Adhaeribacter arboris: one gene and its partner. The protein of the gene in region 2 binds, or shares a complex with, the protein of the main gene of each other region. Links are inferred from orthologs where the notes say so. Each region holds a gene or a part of one and is shown on either strand. Other genes may lie near its edges.

Region 1 (11,669 bases), 850 kb from region 2 along the record:
ATATCTCCGAAAACCTTCCTAAAATATAGTTTAAATCAAGCAATGTCTTATTTCATTAATTATTTTAAAATCTTGTTTTGCACTGATATAAAGTAAAAATTCCAGCCTCATACCCGAAACTGGAATTTTAAAATCTACCTCACACAACTTTACCGGCATCTCCTCCCCTGTTTTAAGGGGAGGTGCCGCAGGTGGAGGGGTTATTTACTCAGATACAAATTCCGCTCTGAGTAGACATTAATAAAGTAATCATCCTGTAAATCATCGATAAAGTAGATGGCTTCGCCGGTAGATTTCATTTCGGGACCGAGTTCTTTGTTTACTTCCGGGAACTTACTGTGCGAGAATATTGGTACCTTAATGGCGTATCCTTTTTTAACCGGGTTAAAAGTAAAGTCTTTCACCTTTTTTTCGCCCAGCATTATTTTGGTAGCGTAGTTCACGTAAGGCTCCTGGTAAGCTTTCGCAATAAACGGTACTGTACGGCTCGCGCGAGGATTCGCTTCAATTACGTATACCGTTTCATTCTTAATGGCAAACTGAATATTGATTAAACCAACTGTTCGTAGGGCCAAGGCGATTTTTTTAGTATGCTCCTCAATCTGACGAATAACGTTTTCGCTTAAATCAAATGGCGGCAACACTGCGTAAGAATCGCCGGAGTGAATGCCTGCGGGTTCAATGTGTTCCATAATCCCGATAATGTACACTTCTTCGCCGTCGCAAATAGCATCCGCTTCGGCTTCAATGGCCCGGTCGAGGAAATGGTCGAGAAGTACCTTGTTGCCCGGATTATCTTTTACAATATCTACTACCTGGGCTTCGAGTTCTTTCTCATTAATGACAATTTTCATGCTTTGTCCACCCAACACGTAACTTGGCCGAACCAGCAGCGGGAATTTTAAATCTTTGCAAACCACCAGGGCTTCATCGGCGCTTTGCACGGACGCAAACGGCGGATACGGAATATTATTTTCTTTTAGTAAAGTAGAGAAAGCGCCGCGGTCTTCGGCTAAATCCAGAGCCTCGAATGAAGTACCTATAATTTTAATGCCGTACCGGTCGAGCTTTTCGGCTAGTTTCAAAGCGGTCTGGCCACCCAACTGCACGATGACACCCTCTGGTTTTTCATGAAGAATAATATCGTAAATATGCTCCCAAAACACCGGCTCAAAGTATAGTTTATCGGAAATGTCAAAATCCGTGGAAACCGTTTCGGGGTTGCAGTTAATCATGATGGTTTCGTAGCCGCACTCTTTAGCCGCTAATACCCCGTGTACGCACGAATAATCAAACTCTATTCCTTGCCCAATACGGTTAGGACCAGAACCTAATACTACTATTTTCTTCCGGTTGCTTACCACACTTTCGTTTTCGCCCTCGAAAGTAGAGTAGTAATAAGGCGTTTTCGCTTCAAATTCGGCGGCGCAGGTATCTACCAGTTTAAATACCCGATTAATGCCCAACTCGGTACGTTTGGCGTGCACTTCGCTTTCCAAACAGTTGAGTAAATAGGCAATCTGCCGATCTGCATAGCCTTGTTGTTTGGCTTTCCGGAAAAGATCCACCGGCAAGGTATCCAGGGTATATTTGCGCAGTAATTTTTCTACGGCATCCAGTTCTTCTATCTGGTGCAAAAACCAAGGGTCTATTTTAGTTATTTTCTGGATAGTGGAAGTAGGAATACCGAACCGCATGGCATCTTTCACGCTAAACAAGCGGTTCCAGCTGGCATTGGTAAGACTATCAATCAGCTGATCGTAATTAGTCATTTCTTTGCCGTCGGCGCCAATTCCGTTTCGCTTAATCTCTAAACTCTGACACGCTTTCTGCAAGGCTTCCTGAAAAGTACGCCCGATGCCCATTACCTCACCCACCGATTTCATCTGCAGGCCCAATCGTTTGTCGGCGCCTTTAAATTTATCGAAATTCCAACGCGGTATTTTTACAATCACGTAATCCAGGGCCGGCTCAAAGAAAGCCGAGGTCGTTTTGGTAATCGCGTTCTTTAATTCGTCGAGGTTGTAGCCAATGGCTAATTTTGCGGCAATTTTGGCAATGGGGTAACCCGTAGCTTTAGAAGCCAGCGCCGAAGAACGGCTCACCCGCGGATTAATTTCAATCGCAATAATATCGTCGTTCTCCGGGTTTACCGCAAACTGCACGTTACAACCACCGGCAAACTGACCAATCCCGTTCATCATTTTAATGGCTAAATCGCGCATCCTCTGATAAACCGTATCAGGTAAAGTCATAGCGGGTGCTACGGTAATGGAATCGCCGGTGTGAATGCCCATGGGATCGAAGTTTTCGATGGAGCAGATAATAATAATGTTCTGGTTGTTATCGCGGAGTAATTCCAGTTCGTATTCTTTCCAGCCCACAATACTTTGCTCGACCAGCACTTCGTGGATAGGCGAAGCGTGCAAGCCGCGGTTCAAAGCTTTATCAAATTCAGTGGGGTCGTTCACAAAGCCCCCACCGGTTCCGCCTAAGGTAAAAGAGGGCCGAATTACCAATGGAAACCCAATTTCCTGGGCAATTTCTTTTCCTTCCAGGAAGGAGGTAGCTGTATTGCCTTTACACACGTTAACGCCCAGATCGAGCATTTTCAGCCGGAATTTTTCCCGGTCTTCGGTGGTTTCAATGGCTTTAATATCCACACCAATTATCCGTACCCCGTACTTTTTCCAGATACCAGCGTTTTCGCAGTCAATCGCCAGATTCAACGCTGTTTGACCGCCCATGGTAGGCAGCACCGCATCAATCTTATGTTTTTGCAGAATCTCAACAATGTACTTTTTCTCCAGGGGTTTCAGGTAAATATTATCGGCGGTAACACTATCCGTCATAATGGTAGCCGGATTAGAATTAATGAGTGTTACTTCGATGCCTTCTTCGCGGAGGGAGCGGGCGGCCTGGGTACCGGAGTAATCAAATTCGGCGGCCTGACCAATGACTATGGGACCGCTACCAATAATCAAAATGGATTTAATGCTGGTATCTCGGGGCATGTTGCTGTAAGTATAAATTGCGCAAAGGTAGACAAAAACTTAAAAGTTGAAAGGCAATTTTTTAACTAATACCCCAGATTCGTTAATAAATAGAAAAGCTTCAGCCATTCGAAGGTTTACCGGAAGATTTTTAGAAAATTTTAAAAATTATGTTTTTGTCTTGGATAATTGCTATCAGAAAGAGGTAGTTGATTCTTTTGAATACCAAAAATGGCTGGTCATAATTGGCTACATAATAAATTATCCTGAAAAGATTAAACCAAAATCAATAGAATAAATTTTTAAGTTCGAAACTTAAAGACTGCACCTTGTTTTAAGAGAATTGTTGAGGCAAAACTCATCTTTCCGTTATTGTTCGCGTAGAAATGTTACCCCGGTAAACATAGGGCTTAATTTTTTATTTATTAACGATACGCCTTCTAAAATTATGACAACAAAAAATAATCCTTGGCTTTGGGCTACGGCCGGTATAGGAGCAATAATAGCCGTTCGGGCCTTGGCGCGGCAGCAAAATAAATACTCTTTTCAGAATAAAGTAGTTGTTATTACCGGTGGCTCAAGAGGTTTAGGTTTGGTGCTGGCCCGCCAGTTGGCTGCTGAAGGCGCTTTATTAGCCATCTGCGCCCGCACCGAAGAGCAACTAAAAAAGGCTGAACAGGAATTAACGGAACGGGGCGGGGAAGTTTTAGCGATTCCCGGCGATGTAACCAACCGGGTGCAGGCAGAGCAATTCATTCAGCGCGTAATAAAATACTACGGGCGCATTGACGTGCTTATAAACAATGCTGGTATTATTCAGGCTGGTCCGCTCGCTGATATGACTCTAGCTGATTTCGAAGAAGCTATTAATACGCATTTTTGGGCCCCGCTTTATACAATGTGGACTACCATCCCGCACATGAAAGAACGCGGTCAAGGGCGCATTATAAATATTGCTTCGGTAGGTGGTAAAGTAAGTATTCCGCACTTGGTACCTTACAGTGCGAGCAAATTTGCCTTAGTAGGATTATCGAATGGTTTCCGGCAAGAGTTAAAAAAAGATGGCATTTTAGTAACCACCGTTAATCCCGGTTTAACCCGCACCGGTAGCAACCGCAATATCAAAGTAAAGGGCCAGTCCGAAAAAGAATATGCCTGGTTTACAACAGTAGGAGCGAGTTTGCTCATTTCCTCGGCGGTAGAAAAAACCGCTCGCAAAATAATTGATGCCTGCCGGTACGGCGAAGCCGAAGTATTAACAAATTTTCCGGCTAAGATTCTGGCATTAGCAAATAATGTACTTCCCGAACTAACCTCAGATATGCTTAGCTTAACCAACAAAATTTTACCGGAAGAAAATGGGAATGAAATTAATTCGCGCGGTTACGAAAACGAATCTGACTTGATTCCGGATTATTTGCAAAATCGAGCTAGCCGGGCGGCTCAAGAAAATAATGAAATATGAGTAAAGAAGGCTGAATAAAACAAGGATGACCTTGGCAACTGTTATTTTAAAACAGTTTGCCAAGGTCATCCTTGTTTTCAATAAAAAATTTAAATTTTTATTCTACTACTATACGCTTTTACTTTCTTGATTTCTTTACGAAAAAATATAAAAATGAAGGTATAATCAGAATAACAGTAAATAAAACAAAATAACGAAGAACAGTAATCAGCTAATTAAAGAGGCTGCTAAACGTTATCATAGAAGTTGGTTCTTTTAGCACAGGTTTCAGGAGGGTGATTTTGCCATCGCCTCCATATTCTGATACATAAATATTGCCAGTGTTCATATCTTCGGTTAAATCGAGCGGCAACATGAAATCTGCGAATCCGGAAATAGCTCTTCCAGGAGTTTCCCGGATAATATTCTTGGTTCGGCTACTTGGAGCTAATACCATTATATCCCGGTTTCCCATTAAACGTACTACCAGAATTTTCCCTTTCATCTGACCTTTAAAGGCATTGCCCTTGTACTCTATTATACCATTTGGCGAATTATGCACCGGAAATTCATGAGCAAATCCGCGCCAGTTAGGATCTGGTTGAATGCCTACCGGGTATTGATTAAATTGAGCCGGATCCATTTTTTCCGTCGGATTTCCTCCATTCATAATGTACTCGCCCCGACTAGGATTTGGATGACCATAATAGCCTCCTTTTTCCACGCGTAACAGATAATCTTTCTGATCTTCCAATACATTGCTAACAGCCGGTACTTTAGGACCTGAATAGAAACTACCATCCGGCCGACGGATACCTGCTACCGACGCGGGGGTATTTCCTCCGGCACCAGATCCGTTTGTAGTTACGTATAATTGTCCGTTGCTGTGCCATAATAAGTCGTATGCATTACGAATTCCGCTGGCATAGATAGTTAAAGGAGCATTCGGCGCAAAAGGGTTGTAATTTCCACCATCGTCTGTTTTTACATTAAGGGGCAGTGTTGCCCCTTGTAATTTCGTTAAATCTAAGCGTAAAATGGCGGCAGAAAGTAAATGTTCCCGGCGATTAGCCCAGGTACTATCGGGGCCACCCATAGCCGTATTGCTGCCCTGACAAAAATAAAGCGCCTTGTCCGGACCAAAAGCAATGCTGTTTGTTAAATGGTCTTTTGCCGATCGGGGTAGGTTGACTAATACATCCTGTACAGTTTCCAGATTAGGGCCGGATAAACGAGTTAATTTACCATCCCAATCAGGGCCATCCATAAACATGAAAGTGCTATGCGTTGCCCAGGCAATTAAATTAGTAGGGGTAGAAGCGGGGTCAAAGGTCAAGCCAATAGTTAAGCGTGGAACCCGTTTCCCACTTACATCTTGTAAAGAATAAATAATTTGCGGATTACTTAAAGTGCCATCTGATTTTATTGTAAATCTCTTGATTCGTCCGTCAATGGTGCTGGCGTATAATTTGCCGTCCGGGCCAACGGTAAGGCTGGTGTGGTGATCGGTGGTATTTTGTAGTTCAATCCTGTTAAATTGAACTTCTTCGGTTACAGCGCTTGCCAGATGCACCTGCGATAAATCCTCCACATCTTCAAGCAGGTGCTTTACGGCTAATTTAATTTCTCTTAATTCTTGCTTTGGTTTAGAACAGGATGTAAGAAATCCCGCTAACATTACAAAAGCATGAAAAAGATAGGACTGGTATAATTTAATTTTCATTAGAATGCAAGCTTCAAAAAGGCAAATTCTTTTATGCCAAATTATATATTGTAATTTATCTATGTAAAATTAGGTGCTTTATTTAAATTTTTTACTGATTTTTATTATTTTCTCTAATTTTATTCCTAAAAATACCAGTATATAACTATTGAAAATTAAATTACAGCTTTCTAATGAGTAACATTTTTATACGTATACTTAGCTCAAAAGATTTTAAAATAGGATATTATAAAGTATTTCTTTAAAAAATATTATATACCTATTGTAAGCAATCAATTTTCAACATTTTAGTAAATTTTAGGGTTCCTTATTTAAAAGATATACGCTTTGTACTTACTTTTTACAACGAATAACAACTTTACCAAAAATCCGGCCGAAATTTTGAAAATATATCCAGTTTTCTATATAAAATTTTGCAATTATTTGGTATAAAGTTACAATTATTTGATAAATAATGAATTATAAATAAAATAAAAGCAAATTAATCTTGTAAAATTTTTAAAATAATTTAATGCCAATAAGATTTGAATTAGATTTTGGCGTACTTTAATCTAATTAATAATTAAACTAATCCAGTTTTGTATACATTCTGCAACAATGATCCTGCCGTTGCAATATCTTTGCTTATATTAAATGAAATGTTAAAACATAGGAGTTATTATTTGTTTCTGGAACTGTGTATCCATGCACGTTAGAGCTTAAAATGCGATTCAGTTCGAACTTACCTAATAACAGTGGGTTTGTTAAGGTATAAATTTACTTTTGTCGCGCCTCGGGATGGTTCTTGCCCTGGAATTATAATCTTAGAAGATACTCTATAGTCAAAGTAAAGTGTTTAACGCTTCATTACTGCCTGTTAAAACTCTGGATAATAACTTGTTAAAATACGGCTTATTCATTTTTAGTTAACGTTCGTTTAACTTTGTGCTGGTTCGAACAGTTAAAAAGGTATTTTAGCATTCTGTTTTTCTTATACCCGCATTCTATAACTAATTATGAACGGAACGAATCGTGATGCTATTTATCCGGGCCTGGCAGTAGCCATTGTTTTAAAAAAAGATCAGCGCACTGGCAAACGTACCCGAGGAATTGTAAAAGATTTGCTTACCAGTTCTGCTTATCACTCGCGAGGAATAAAAGTAAGGCTTGCAGATGGCCAGATTGGACGGGTAGTAGAGATATTGGAATAGTTGTTCTTGAAATTGCACGTATGCTTAAAGGTAAAAAGAGATTGTTTTTTACAATTAAATAGTATCCCTCAAAATACTTTGTCTGTTATTCCCATTGCAACGTAATTGTTTCCGTTTACTTTTTAGTAAAAAATAAGTATACGTTTCTGGAGGTTATTACTATGAAGAATCAGAAGCCATCGTGGTTGTACAGTGTTATTGCGGCAAAATGTCCTCGGTGCCGGGAAGCTAATATGTTTCCGCCCGGCACTTTGTATACTAGTCGGTTTGCCGATATGTACCAACAATGCCCCTGCTGCGGCCAGAACTTTGAACCGGAACCAGGTTTTTATTACGGCGCCATGTACGTGAGCTTTGGTTTTAGTACCGGTATATTTTTAATTGTTTTGTTTGTATTAAGCCAGTTCGTAAAAGAATTAACTCTGGGCATGGTAGTCATTACCATCACCGTTATTGTAGTAGGATTATTACCTATAATGTTTCGCTTATCGCGGGCCGTATGGATTAATATTTTTGTCCGTTACGAGGGGCCATGTAACCAGATCGCTAAGAAGTAAGCTTTGTTAAATGCGTTAATGGCTGCTACCTGCCTGTTTTTTTATCCGAGGTGGTATTCTCTTTTAAGATATCCATACTAATAGCTTGTTTAATTTTTAGACTTACCTGGTTATTTCCTGGTTATTTCCCGGCTAAGTTGGAAATACTGCCAAACCGACTGTGATTTATTCTTTTAACGGGTAACTTCTCTGAAATTTTTTCAGAATTTTCGCTGAAAATCAGTTCTAAAATCTGTCAACTTTACAGAAAGTTAGTTTGGCAAGTGCCTTGTTAGTAGCCTATTGTATTCTAAAATTAATTTAAATCATAAAATTAAAGGAGGAATTAAAAATGGGAACTTTAATGAAAAACGATCAAAGCTTATTTCCAACCATCCCTTCCTTTTTTGATGATATGCTAACAAGGGATTGGTTCAACTGGCCTTTAAGCCAACGTACTAACAACTGGTCTGTGCCAGCGGTAAATGTTAAAGAAACCAATGATGCTTTTGAACTGGAAGTAGCTGCCCCCGGCATGGACAAGCAAGATTTTAAAGTAGAGTTAGATAATAACTTGCTGGTAGTTTCGGCCCAAAAAGAAAATAAATACGAAGAACAAGCCGGAAACGGTCACTTTGCTCGTCGCGAATTTAACTATCAATCTTTCACCCGCACCTTTAGTTTACCGGAAAGACTAGTGAAGGGAGATGAGATTTCTGCCAAATATCAAGATGGCATTTTATATATTTCTGTTCCTAAAACAGAAGAAGCCAAGGTGAAACCGGCGAAACAAATTGAAATTCACTAATTACAAAAGGCGGGCTCCCCGCCTTTTTTTGTTTTATATAAAGTCTAGGTTTTAAGAGGTAAACACCATTAAAGGAGGTATAGCTCTGAAACCAACCTTGTTGAACAATCCCACAGCACTGCCCTGAATTTTCCATCCATTGACTCATGTAATTGACCGGCTTTTAGAAGCTAAGTTGGAAAGTAGCCCGCTTTTACCAGATACTAATTTCCGGCAAACTCCAGCAGTTATATTCTGGAAGTGGTGGTTCCGGGTATGAGTAAAAAGTAATTAAAACTAAAAGTAGATAATCAAGTACTTGCTATCCAGGGAAAGAAAACACACAAAGTAAAAAGGAATGGGTTATTAAAAAGTCTACCTTCCAGAGTACTCACTTAACTAGGTAAATAATTCCAATAATAAGGCTTTTGTCTTTGATTTAACTTAAAAATAGACTTAAACCAATGCGATTGCACACTCTCTTCTTTAAAAAAAGCCAGATTTATAAAAAAATAGCTTAAATATTAGAAGTAAATTTTTATTTAAGCGATATTTATCCGGCTACTTTATACGAGAAGATCGTACCTAGAAAATTTTATTTCTTCTGACTTAAACTATTCCGTTTATGAGTTTCCATACTTTAGTAAATCCCGTTCTGGACAAAGTACATCAGCTCACTTATTCCGAAGATAGTATCTATGATTTCTTTAGTTTAGCCAATAAAGCTTATTTGCTGATTTACACCCAGGGAGCGGATGGAAAGAAAGAGTATCTTGATAGACTAAAACGAGTAATAGAAACTCAAATTCGGCCTTTGCTGGAAGAAGAATTAACGCGGGAAGAAAAGAAGAATTTATTTAACACAGCCAAAACCAGCTTCGAAGCACAACTGGAAGCTTATCTTAAACAAATCCAACCATAATTAAAAAAACTTTAACAAATAGTTACAGGCGTTCTATAAGAACGTTACCAGAACTCCCGTGTTACCTAGCACGGAGTTGATTATGTAATTTATACCAGTATAAAAGTTAAATAAACCGCTTATACTTTCCTAACAACGAAATATTTTTAATTTCCTCTTTAACTAAACTCTTTAACGGCTTCGCTTAAATCATAAACTGGTTGATTTTTAATATTGCGGCTAATAATGGAAGCTCCGGCCGCCGAACGGTAACCGCCCGCGCAATGCACCATAATGGGTTTATCAACTGGAATTTCGTGAATACGCTCGCGTAGTTCCGGTAAAGGAATAGGTATTGCCGTTGGGAAAAGTTTGCCTTCTTTTACTTCGTTGTTATTACGAATATCAATAATAGTAAATGCCGCCAAGTCGGATTTAAAAGCGGCGGTATCCGCCATATCCGATTTTTCGGTTTGGTTTTCCGGATTTACAATGGCTCCTTTAATGTTGCGTTCATAACCAATTTTAGCAGTTTTAGCAATAACTGTTTCCAGAGTCAGAACAGAATCCGCGATTAAATAAAACTTTTCCTGCGGACCAACCACTGAACCTAGCCAAGTTTCAAATTTTGCTCCCTCCTGCAAGTTAATGGCACTGGGTAAATGGCCTTGCTTAAACAATTTTCCAGGACGGGTATCAATAATCAAGGTATTTTTATCTAATAAATAATGAGGCGGCAGATGAGGAACATGATTAATGCTTGGCTTATACGCAGGAGCGCCGTGTTTATTTAATTCAACGGCATAAGCAAAGTATTTAGGTACGAATGGCTGATCGGCGAGCAGGTACTTGGCAAATTCTGCTTCACTCATTTCCTGTAGCGCCGGATTGCCTTTTTTTTCGGCGCCAATAGAACTGCGTTTGGCCTCGCTCATACCCTTGCCGCACAACGAACCCGCTCCGTGGGCAGGATACACAATTACTTCGTCGGGCAAAGGCATAATTTTCTCGCGGATGGAGTGGTACATTTGGTGGGCCAGATCTTCGCGCTTGCTGGTAATACTGCCCACGTTTTCCCGTAAATCCGGGCGGCCCACATCGCCGATAAACAAAGTATCGCCGGAGAACAACGCTATGGCCTGACCAAATTCATCTTTTACCAGGATGGAAATACTATCCGGAGAGTGCCCCGGGGTATTAATCGCATGCAGGGTTACTTCGCCCACCTGAATGCTATCGCCCTCATCAAAGGCCTGGTGTTCATAAGTGGCACCCGTAAGTTTGCTGGTATAAATAGTAGCTTCTTTGGTATGCGCTATTTCTTGGTGGCTGCTCACAAAGTCGGCGTGCGGGTGGGTTTCTATTACGGCTACCAAACAGGCGTCGTGCAAGTTAGCATATTCGTAATAAGGCTGCGGATTACGGGCAGGGTCAATTACTGCCATTTGCCCTTCACTACTTATTATATAAGAGAAATGGGCCAGACCTTTATCTTCAAACTGCTCAATTTTCATAACTTAACCACTTTAAATTACAGCGGCAAGATACGATTTAAGAAAATAATTTACCGAATAAGCTTTTCTGTTCTTCTATTTTAAAACCAGCTTGCTTTACTTTTTCTACTACTTCTGCCGCTGAAACAGCCTCGCCTTGTACCGTTAAAATTTTTTCGGGATTTGTGGTATCTACGTTCCAGTTGGTATCATCCGGTAAAGCATCTAAATAGGGTTTAGCGGTAGCCACGCAATTACTGCAGTTAATATTAGTTTTAAATTTTAAAGTTTTCATAAAGTATTCCATTCTAAATTTTTGTTCCATTCTAAATTTTATATAACAAAGATACGCGGCTCTTTGCTCCTGGCTGTTATATAGTTTTAACGGAGATGTATAAAATTTAGCTGCCACAAATTGGGGAAACAAAGAGGTAAAACTTAAATTTATGATTCAAAATAAGAATCCGCGGAATCCGTGTAATCTGCGGTAATCCGCGGTTTAGAGTTTTACAATTTGCACCGTTAAATTTCCCTGAGCATTTACTACGGCTTTTATGGAAGTTGGCGTAAGATAAATATTATCCGGCGTAAAGGAGCGAATA
Region 2 (11,144 bases):
TTAAAAAATATTGCGTATTAGTCCTTATATAAGCAAAACCTTATTGCTGATTAGCTTTCGTTGAAAATTTCTTAATAAATTTCAAATTTATTTAAAGTGACAAAATAACTGTACGTAATCTCTATGCTAAAATTTGACCAGAATAGTTCTTTGAATCCTGAAGCAAAAAACATAATAGCTACCGCTAAACCCGCTGCCCTGAATGACGCAAATGCCCTTAGCCCTACCGCTGATGTAAATCAACTCGAAAACTTTATCCAGAATATGCCGGATATTGTTTGTTTATCGCATTTACGTTGGGATTTTGTATACCAGCGACCGCAGCATTTACTTTCGCGTTTTGCGAAACATGGGCGATTATTCTTCTTTGAAGAACCGCAATTCTATCATGGTGCCCAACCACATCTGGATATAAGCCGCCGCGAGGATAACGTACATATTGTAGTAGCGCATTTACCCCATGGTTTAACGCCGCAGGAATCAGATGCTATTCAGATTAACTTAGTAAATGAGTTTATTCAAGAGCAGCAAATTAAGCAATTTATTGCCTGGTATTATACGCCTATGGCCTTGGAAGTATATGGCCATTTAGAACCCGCTTTAACCGTTTACGATTGCATGGACGAACTTTCTGCCTTTAAAGGAGCTTCGCCGCGCCTACGTGAACTAGAGGCTGACCTTTTCAAGAAAGCTGACCTGGTATTTACGGGTGGGCACAGTATTTACGAATCAAAACGTACGCAGCACCCGGAAGTATATGCCTTTCCGAGCAGTATTGATAAAGCCCATTTCGCTCAAGCTCGCACAGAAATTGTTGAACCCGAAGATCAAAAAAATATTCCGCATCCCCGTTTTGGTTTCTACGGCGTGGTAGATGAACGTTTTGATATTGAATTGTTACGCGAAGTAGCCGCAATGCGCCCGGATTGGCATTGGGTAATTATTGGTCCCGTAGTTAAAATTGATCCTGCTACTTTACCACAGGCTGAAAACATTCATTATCTGGGCGGGAAAAGTTATAAAGAATTACCCACTTATTTAAGCTCTTGGGATGTAGCTACTATGCCCTTTGCTATAAATGAATCTACTAAATATATCAGCCCTACTAAAACACCCGAATACTTAGCCGGTGGCAAACCTGTAGTATCTACCCCAATCCGGGATGTAATACGCCCTTACGGCGATCAAGGATTGGTACATATTGCTGCTACTCCCCCTGAGTTTGTTGAGGCTCTGGAAAAAGCATTACTGCAACGTAACGATTCAGAATGGCTTGCCCAAACAGATGCTTTTTTAGCCAATATCTCCTGGGATCATACCTGGCAGAATATGGTAAACTTAATTCAAATTGCTATCACCGAAAAATCAAAGTAAGCTCCTAGCTTTAAACTAACCCAAATTGTTAAACTATTAAATTGAGAAACTCTATGTTCGACTATCTTATTGTTGGAGCTGGCTTTGCCGGAAGTGTATTGGCCGAACGCCTTGCTACCCGTTCTAATAAAAAAGTATTAATTATTGACAAAAGATCGCACATTGCCGGAAACGCATTCGATCATTACAATGAAGAAGGTATTTTAGTCCATAAATACGGGCCTCATATTTTCCATACCAATTCCAAAGACGTTTTCGATTATTTGTCACAATTTACCGATTGGCGTTCGTATGAGCACCGCGTGTTAGCCAGCGTAGATGGACAGTTAGTACCTATTCCGATTAACCTAGATACTATTAATAAATTATATGGCTTAAACCTTACTTCTTTTGAGTTAGAAGACTGGTTTGAGTCGGTAGCGGAGCAAGTGCCCGTAGTACGTACATCCGAAGATGTTGTGGTAAGTAAAGTGGGCCGTGAATTATATGAAAAATTCTTCCGGAATTATACTCGTAAACAATGGGGCATGGACCCATCAGAACTAGATAAATCTGTTACTTCCCGGGTACCTACCCGCACCAACCGCGATAACCGGTACTTCACCGATACGTATCAGGCGATGCCTTTAAATGGTTTTACAGCTATGTTCGAGAAAATGCTGGCGCACCCGAACATTAAAATAATGCTGAATACCGACTACAAGGAAATTGTAGACGTGATTCCGTTTAAGGAAATGATTTTTACTGGGCCCGTAGATGAATATTTTGATTATCAGTTCGGTAAATTGCCTTATCGCTCCCTGGATTTTAAACACGAAACATTAAATACCGAAACTTTCCTGCCAACGGCGGTGGTAAACTATCCGAACGAACACGCTTATACCCGGATAACTGAATTTAAATACTTAACCGGTCAAAAACATCCGAAAACCAGCGTGGTTTATGAATACCCACAAGCCGACGGAGACCCTTATTATCCGGTTCCACGGCCAGAAAATGCCGAGTTGTATAATAAATACAAAAAATTAGCCGATCAAACCCCGAATGTTCACTTTGTAGGCCGGTTAGCTACTTATAAATACTATAACATGGATCAGGTGGTAGCCCAGGCACTTACACTGTATAAAAAACTTACCGAGAAAACAGAAGAAGATAAATCCATTGCAGAAATTGAGAAGATCGTAGTAAAAGGAAAATCTTTGAACGGGTCTATTATCAAAATCTCCAGTAAAAATGGCGATCATTGATTTATGGGGCGGAGTTGAATGCAGTTGTAACCGGGTAGGAGAACAGTTCTTCGACCAGTTAAGCAGAAACGGTCATCGGGATCGCATAAGTGATCTGGATCTATTTGCCTCCTTAGGAATAAAAAAATTGCGTTACCCAGTGCTTTGGGAGCACGTTGCTCCTCAAAGCCTGGACACGCCAAACTGGTCTTGGTCGGATGAAAGATTGCAGCGTTTGCAGCAATTAAAAATCGACCCCATTGTTGGTTTGGTCCACCACGGTAGCGGGCCGATTTATACCAATTTAGCAAGTGATAATTTTGCGCCTTTACTAGCGCAATATGCCCGAATGGTAGCAGAACGCTATCCTTGGGTTAACTATTATACTCCCGTTAACGAACCCCTCACTACCGCCCGGTTTAGCTGCCTTTATGGTTTTTGGTATCCGCATCAAACCTCCGATAAAGATTTTGTTCGGGCATTATTAAATCAGGTAAAAGGTACTAAACTTGCTATGCAAGCCATCCGGCAAATTAATCCGGATGCCAAGTTGGTTCAAACGGAAGATTTAGGAAAATCGCATAGCACCAAACTACTAGCCTATCAGGCAGAATTTGAAAACGAGCGCCGATGGTTAACCTTCGATTTACTGTGCGGTAAGGTTACTCCTGAACATAAACTTTGGCAGTATTTAATAACTACGGGCCTTTCCGCGGAGGAATTACTCGAATTTGTTGAAAGCCCTCTCCCGCCCGATATTTTCGGAATTAACCATTATATCACCAGCGAACGGTACTTAGATGAGCATTTGTCTATTTTCCCGCTGCATACGCACGGTAATAACGGCCGGCATAAATACGCCGATGTAGAAGCTGTACGGGTAAAAGGGGTAGAACGAGCCGGAATTAAAGAATTATTGCAAGAAGCCTGGCAACGCTATCAAGGGGTCATTGCCATTACGGAGGCGCACCTATGCTGTACCCGCGAAGAACAAATGCGCTGGTTTATGGAAATTTGGGAGGCAGCTACCGAACTGAATCAAGCTGGGGTGAATTGTCTGGCGGTAACTGCCTGGGCTCTTATTGGTTCTTACGATTGGAACTCGTTGCTTACCCGTAGCAACGGCCATTACGAAAATGGAATTTTTGATTTACGGATAGGAACTCAACCCTGGCCAACCGCTTTAGCCGGTATGCTGAAAAGCCTGAGTCAAACCGGAAAGTACCACCACGATGTATTGCAGCACAAAGGGTGGTGGGACCGGGAAGAACGTTACGCGTACCGGCACGGAGATCCCTATATCTTTAAGCCTACGCATAAACCCATTCTGGACCATAAACAACGACCAGTGCTCATAACAGGAGCTACTGGCACGCTGGGACAAGCCTTTGGCCGCATTTGCCAGGACCGAGGATTACACTATTATTTAGTAAGCCGGGCCGAAATGGATATTACCAATCCGGAATCTGTTAAATATGCGGTAGCTCGCTATAATCCCTGGGCTATTGTGAATGCGGCCGGCTATGTGCGCATAGACGATGCGGAAAGAGAACCCAATAAATGCTACCGGGCAAATACGACAGGCCCCATTTTATTAGCGAAAATTTGCAAAGCAGCTAATATTCAACTCTTAACTTTTTCTTCGGATTTAGTTTTTGATGGCAGTAAAGCTGGCCCTTATGTGGAGGAGGATCAACCGAATCCCCAAAATGTATATGGTAATAGTAAATTCCTAGCTGAAAAAGAAATACTACGCATTCTGCCGGAAGCTTTAATAATCAGGTCAAGTGCTTTTTTTGGAATTTGGGACCGGGATAACTTTGTTCACTTTGCTCTAAAATCATTCCTGCAAGGTATTCCCTTTGCGGCAGTAAACGATGTAAAAATTTCAGCTACTTATGTGCCGGACTTGGTGCAACATTCCTTAGATTTATTAATTGATCGGGCGAATGGTATCTGGCATTTAACTAATTCAGGAGACTTTACCTGGGCAGAATTAGCGGAATTAATAGCAGATATTGCTCTTTTAAAGGATGTACATATAGAAAGGCAACCCATCTCGTCTTTTAACCTGCCGGCTTATCGGCCAAAGAATTCAGCGTTAGAAAGCACTAAATCTTATATCATGCCATCGATAGAAAATGCTCTGCATCGTTGTATTCCAGAAATTATGCAAACGTTGGCTCGAGAAAGGACTTCTGGAGATAAAGATCTATTTCCTGCAGAAGAAAAGCTAAGCGGTTAAGTCTAATTCTAAGAATTTAATAGTAAAAAGCTGTTCGTAATCTGGGCAGCTTTTTATTTTTGTTTTAGTTAAGATGAAAGCTCATAACTTTACCGTAATGTTTTCATCAGTCATGTCAATACGTCAGAGTTAAAGAATAAACTCTACTTTTGGCTTCAGTCATTACAATTTAGCTTCACTATGTATTCTTACGATCATCTTTATACCTTTACCAAACAAGTCTTTCAAAGTATTGGCTGCCCCGAAGAAGATGCTGATTTAGCTACGGAAGTATTATTATCTGCCGATCTAAGAGGCATTGACTCACATGGTATTGCCCGGCTAATTGGTTACGTACGCCTCTGGGAAACAAACCGGATTAATGCTACTCCAGACGTAAAAGTAGTACACGAGACACCCAGTACAGCGGTAGTAGACGGAGACAGCGGTTTAGGTTTAGTAGTTGCTCCCCACGCAATGGAAATTGCCATACAAAAAGCCCAAGTAGCTGGTACTGGTTGGGTTTCAGTAAAAAATTCAAATCATTTTGGTATTGCGGGTTACCATGCCATGAAAGCCTTAGCAAAAGATATGATTGGTATAGCTATGACCAATGCCAGCCCGTTGGTTGCGCCTACTAATTCTTTAGAACGTTTATTAGGAACCAATCCTATTGCGGTAGCTATACCGGCGAATGAACAACCCGCGTTTGTAGCGGATTTTGCTACCACTACTGCAGCCAATGGTAAACTAGAAATTTTACAACGTAAGAATCAAGAAGCACCCCTTGGCTGGATACAAGACGCCCAAGGTCAAAACTCTACTAATCCAAACGAACTAAAAGCAGGAGGAGCGCTAATGCCTTTAGGAGGAGAAACCGGCAGCCACAAAGGCTATTGTTTAGGTTCTATCGTTGATATATTTTCGGCAGTTTTATCAGGAGCCAATTATGGCCCTTGGGTACCACCCTTTGTAAGTTTTTTGCCCTTACCAACTAACCCCGTAGGAGCAGGCATCGGACATTTTTTTGGAGCTATGCGTATAGATGCTTTTCGTCCGGCTGATGAATTTAAAACCCACATGGATAATTGGATTACTACGTTCCGCCAGTCCAAAGCTAAATCAGAAGAAACACCTGTTCTTATTCCGGGTGATCCGGAAAGAATAATGGCGGCAAAACGCTTTCAAGAAGGTATTCCGCTTTTAGATCCCGTAGTAAAAGATTTAGAATCGTTAGCAAATAAATTTTCTTTATCCTTTTAAAGTAAAACAAAAGGGCCTTTCTTGATGAGAAAGGCCCTTTTGTTCTAACTTTTATTCTATATTTTAAATAATAGAATTACCTACTGATGAATAGTACGCCAAAGCTGTTTCGGCATCTAGGTAATCCGAATTATATTCTTTTTTATTGGCGTGAATAAACAAACAAGTTTTACCTTTAACAGCTTCAATAATTTGTTGATGGTTTTCCATAGGTAAAGCAGGACAACCTTGGCTTCGACCCAAACGACCGTGCTGCGCAATAAAAGCATCACTTACATAATCAGCACCATGCATTACTACGCAACGTTCCAGCGCATTTGTATTAAAATCTTTATCTAAACCAACTAGCTTTAAGGATTTTCCATGTTTACCCATGTAAATATCTTGGGTAACGTAAAATCCTAAACTGCTTTTCTCCGAGCTAACGGTATTGTCAAAATTTTCGGCCATGTTTTCACCGGAATTTTTACCATGTGCTACCAAGGAGTTAAACAAAACTTTCTTACCTGCTAAATCAATAACCCAAAGACGTTTTTCGGTAGATGGCTTGTTAAAATCAACAACTGTCAGCAACTTTTTATCGGATAGTTGACCTTGAGCTTTCAAGTTCAGATAACCTAATAAGGCATCATTAAAAACATCCAGCGATAAGCCACTTTTTTCTAAACTAATTTCTTCGTAAAGCTTATAAACATCTACCTGAAAAGCCGCAAAACGTAATGCTTCTGCATTAGCAGCTGATAAATGAGTATTTTCCGACTTAGTTTTATAACTTCCGGCTGGTAATGGAAAGTGCGCAAAGAAAAAAGGCGCCAAAAAAGGAATAATCCGGCGAACGCGGCGATTGCCTTTCTTTACCTTTCGAATAATATCTCTATTTTCCTGTTTCATTGCTGTTTCTTTTTATAGAAAAATAATACCTTCTAAGCTGCCTCAGAATTGTATTATACGTTATAAACAATTTTAAGGCTGGCAATTTACCACTCTTAATTTGTACAAATTCGATATTTACCCTCTAAACACAATATACTTTTTTATAGTTCATAGATAATTATTGCTGAGACAAGCTGTGAAAGGAACTTAGAAAACCACGTACATTCGCACCAATTAGCTAATAAATAGTTGTAATATTTTAAATTTCAAAATGGGATTAACGTATTACTGGTTATACTTTATAAGAGTGAATAATTTAAATTATCCATGTAGAACTATCATTAGTTCGGTAATCTACACCTCGAAAAGAAACAACTTATTACTACTGAGTTATAGGCCTAAATACCATTATTATCTCAGTAGTTCATTTTAATTAGCTAGCATAATGAAATAGAAGCGCAATAATATTTTACTGTGTCTTATCTAGAATAAGAAAGCCCTGCTTAGAACAGGGCTTTCTTATTACAACCTTATCTAAGTATAATTTTTACTTCTTCGGCTTTTTTACTAAAATAAATACTTCTTCACCCGGCCGTTTCATGTAGTATTTTTCCCGGGCATATTTTTCTAGTAATTCCGGATTACTCATCAGCTCCGTACGATCTTTTTGTACTTCCGCTATTTTCTGAACATAATATTCTTTATCGGCTTCCAAATCATTCAATTTCTTACTCATTTGATATTGAGTCATAAAATCATTCGAATCAAAAAATACCATCCATATCAGGAAAGTAACAGTAGAAATAAAATAAAAACTTCTGATAAATCTTGGCAACTGTATCTGCATAAATCAAATATAAATAAAAAAGCAGGACGGTAAAACAAATAGTTACCGTCCTGCCAAAGAAATTTTATTTTACTTTTACATTTTCTTACCGGGGAAGTAAGCCGTTTCGCCCAGTTCTTCTTCAATCCGAAGCAACTGGTTGTATTTTGCCATCCTATCTGACCGAGAAGCTGAACCTGTTTTAATTTGTCCGGTATTTAATGCTACCGCTAAATCAGCAATTGTATTATCTTCGGTTTCACCGGAACGATGACTCATAATACTCTTATAACCGTTTCTGCGACCTAAGTTAATAGCATTAATAGTTTCGGTAAGCGTACCGATTTGATTAACTTTAATTAAAATAGCATTCGCAATTGATTCGTCGATACCTTTTTGCAAACGGTTTACATTGGTTACAAATAAATCATCTCCTACCAATTGGGTAGTACTGCCAATAGATTCCGTTAAAGATTTCCAGCCCGACCAATCGTCCTCATCCATACCATCTTCAATCGAAACAATAGGGTATTTTTTAGTCCAATCCGTCCAGTAACTTACCATTTCAGCAGAAGTAAGCTTATCCCCTGTAGATTTTTTGAAATGATACTGACCGCTTGATGCATCATAGAACTCGGAAGCAGCCGCATCCATGGCAATCATTACTTGTTCGCCAGGTTTATAACCCGCCGCTTCAATGGCTTGCAATACAATTTTAATAGCGTCTTCGTTCGACTTTATATTCGGGGCAAAACCACCTTCGTCGCCTACATTGGTAGACAAACCTTGTTTATGAAGTACATTTTTTAGGTTATGGAATATCTCAGAACCCCACCGCATTGCTTCGCGGAAACTAGGAGCTCCCACCGGCATAATCATAAATTCCTGAAAATCGATAGAATTATCCGCATGACTACCTCCATTTAAGATATTCATCATAGGTACCGGCAATGTGTTAGCATTTACGCCACCCACATAGCGGTACAACGGCATTCCTAAGGCTTCAGCAGCAGCTCGGGCAATTGCCAAAGAAACTCCCAAGATAGCGTTTGCTCCTAATTTACCTTTATTAGGTGTACCATCTAATTCCAGCATTAAGCTATCAATCTTGTTTTGCTCAAATACATTTTCTCCCAGCAATTCCTCGGCAATAATATCGTTTACATTACTTACTGCCTTTAAAACGCCTTTACCCATGTATTGCGATTTATCTCCATCGCGCAGCTCTACGGCTTCGTGTTTACCCGTAGATGCTCCCGAAGGAACCGCTGCCCGACCTAGAAATCCGTTATCTGTTATAACATCTACTTCTACGGTAGGATTACCTCTAGAATCAAAAATTTGGCGGGCCTTAATGCTTGAAATTAAAGTCATCTTTTATAAGTGGTTAAAATTTATGATATGGAAACGTTACCGGTTGCAATACTACTAATTATGTCCTAGAAAACTTCAAACTGCTCTAAGCATTTTTAAGTAATTGAATAAAATTATCGAAGAGATAATTTGAATCATGTGGGCCTGGAGAAGATTCAGGATGGTATTGCACGGAAAATGCTTTTTTACCTTTTATCCGGATACCTTCAATGGTGCCATCATTTAAGTTGATATGAGTAACTTCTACTTGGTCATTATTCTTAACCGCTTCTCCATCTACAGCAAAACCATGGTTTTGAGATGTAACTTCACATTTTCCTGTAATTAAATTTTTAACTGGATGATTCAAACCTCTATGACCGTTATGCATTTTATAAGTTGCAATGCCATTGGCTTGAGCTAAAACCTGATGACCCATACAAATGCCAAATAAAGGTTTATCGCGATCCAAGATTCGATTAACACTCTCCACTGCTTGTGTAGTTGCAGCCGGATCCCCTGGCCCGTTCGATATAAAGTAACCATCAGGCCCCCAAGCTTCCATTTCATCGAAAGAGGTATCGTACGGAAAAACTTTGCACTCACATCCCCGGCTTACCAAATTATGTATGATGTTCCTTTTTACACCTAAATCTAGGATAGCCACCTTAAATTCTACCTTATCTGGTTTCATTATATACTCATCCCTCGTACTAACCTGCGATGCCAGTTCTAAACCATCCATAGAAGGAGTAGCTGCTAATTTTTCTTTAAGAACTTCTACATCTAAAATATCAGAAGAAATTATTGCATTCATAGCCCCTTTATTGCGTATATGCCGGACTAATTCTCGGGTATCAATTTCACAAATGCCAACAACACCAGCTTTCTCAAAATATTCTTGTAGCGAACCCTCCGCTGAGCGTCTGGAAAAAAAATCAGAAAATTCTTTACAAACTAGACCCTTAATTTGGACTTGCTTAGATTCTACTTCCTGATTAAGTACCCCATAATTACCTACGTGCGAAACTGTTGTAATCACGATTTGTCCGTAATAAGATGGATCCGTAAATATCTCCTGATACCCTGTCATTCCGGTATTAAAACAAAGTTCGCCTGAATTTGTACCGGTACAGCCAAGACTCTTACCTTTCCATTGGGTACCGTCCGCTAATAATAAAATAGCGTCAACTGCTTTCTTTTCTTTCATAGATGTAATGTTTTGCAAAAATAAAAAGGGATATGATTTAAGTCATATCCCTTTTAAAAATTATTGTAAAATTTAAATATTTATTAAACATCCTGAACATTTTCAGAATTAGATGTTGAACTATCAACTGAATTGGCGTTATTTTCTGTTGCACCAGCGTTTGAAGAGCTTTCACTTTCCTTTCTTTTTCCGCCTCTTCTTCTTGTTCTGGTTTTAGTTTCAGTGGCTTTAGCTGCTGTCCCTAACATTGCTTCGTTATAATCAACTAACTCAATGATGCACATATCGGCATTATCTCCTAAACGGTTTCCTGTTTTTAGAATACGAGTATATCCCCCAGGACGATTAGCAATTTTACTTGATACTTGATCAAAAAGTTCTTTTAAGGATTCTTTATTTTGCAAGTAAGAGAAAATAGTTCTTCTCGAGTGAGTTGTATCGTTTTTTGATTTGGTTAATAGAGGCTCTACATATTTACGCAAAGCTTTTGCTTTTGCTATGGTAGTAGATACGCGCTTATGCAGAATCAATGAGGATGCCATATTAGACAACATTGCCTTTCTATGAGCGGAAGTCCTGCCTAAATGATTAATTTTTTTACCGTGTCTCATTTTAGTTAATCTTCATCTAATTTGTATTTGGAAAGATCCATTCCAAAATTTAGTCCTTTTTCTTCCACTAAGTTTTCCAACTCAGTAAGGGATTTCTTTCCAAAATTACGGAACTTCATCATATCCTGCATATCTAATTGCACTAGATCGCCTAATGTTTTTATATCAGCAGCCTTTAAGCAAT

The links.
Region 1: the proteins of carA (region 2) and carB are in contact, whole or in part, in a solved structure (PDB 1KEE), measured with the Escherichia coli proteins. The link is inferred for Adhaeribacter arboris from one-to-one orthologs.

The regions. Positions count from the first base shown.
Region 1 is NZ_PYFT01000001.1:4,089,449-4,101,117, forward strand. What follows is about bases 1-3,372. They hold carB (carbamoyl-phosphate synthase large subunit), read right to left. Parts: upstream 3,015-3,372; coding sequence 201-3,014; downstream 1-200. Other genes in these bases: AHMF7605_RS16865 (hypothetical protein), read left to right, coding at 3,061-3,291. In the rest of the region: AHMF7605_RS16870 (SDR family NAD(P)-dependent oxidoreductase), read left to right, coding at 3,442-4,458; AHMF7605_RS16875 (PQQ-dependent sugar dehydrogenase), read right to left, coding at 4,670-6,160; AHMF7605_RS16880 (YwbE family protein), read left to right, coding at 7,156-7,350; AHMF7605_RS16885 (DUF983 domain-containing protein), read left to right, coding at 7,512-7,907; AHMF7605_RS16890 (Hsp20/alpha crystallin family protein), read left to right, coding at 8,251-8,694; AHMF7605_RS16895 (hypothetical protein), read left to right, coding at 9,299-9,595; AHMF7605_RS16900 (MBL fold metallo-hydrolase), read right to left, coding at 9,754-11,088; AHMF7605_RS16905 (heavy-metal-associated domain-containing protein), read right to left, coding at 11,126-11,362; AHMF7605_RS16910 (DUF4403 family protein), read right to left, coding at 11,567-11,669. UniProt on the Escherichia coli protein: Large subunit of the glutamine-dependent carbamoyl phosphate synthetase (CPSase).
Region 2 is NZ_PYFT01000001.1:3,230,255-3,241,398, forward strand. The notes cover bases 8,298-11,144. They hold carA (glutamine-hydrolyzing carbamoyl-phosphate synthase small subunit), read right to left. Parts: upstream 10,350-11,144; coding sequence 9,246-10,349; downstream 8,298-9,245. Other genes in these bases: eno (phosphopyruvate hydratase), read right to left, coding at 8,298-9,160; rplQ (50S ribosomal protein L17), read right to left, coding at 10,433-10,960; AHMF7605_RS13455 (DNA-directed RNA polymerase subunit alpha), read right to left, coding at 10,966-11,144. Also shown: AHMF7605_RS13410 (glycosyltransferase family 1 protein), read left to right, coding at 124-1,374; glf (UDP-galactopyranose mutase), read left to right, coding at 1,428-2,621; AHMF7605_RS13420 (family 1 glycosylhydrolase), read left to right, coding at 2,608-4,845; AHMF7605_RS13425 (Ldh family oxidoreductase), read left to right, coding at 5,026-6,087; AHMF7605_RS13430 (murein L,D-transpeptidase catalytic domain family protein), read right to left, coding at 6,151-6,978; AHMF7605_RS13435 (FtsB family cell division protein), read right to left, coding at 7,508-7,807; more of eno, read right to left, coding at 7,883-8,297. UniProt on the Escherichia coli protein: Small subunit of the glutamine-dependent carbamoyl phosphate synthetase (CPSase).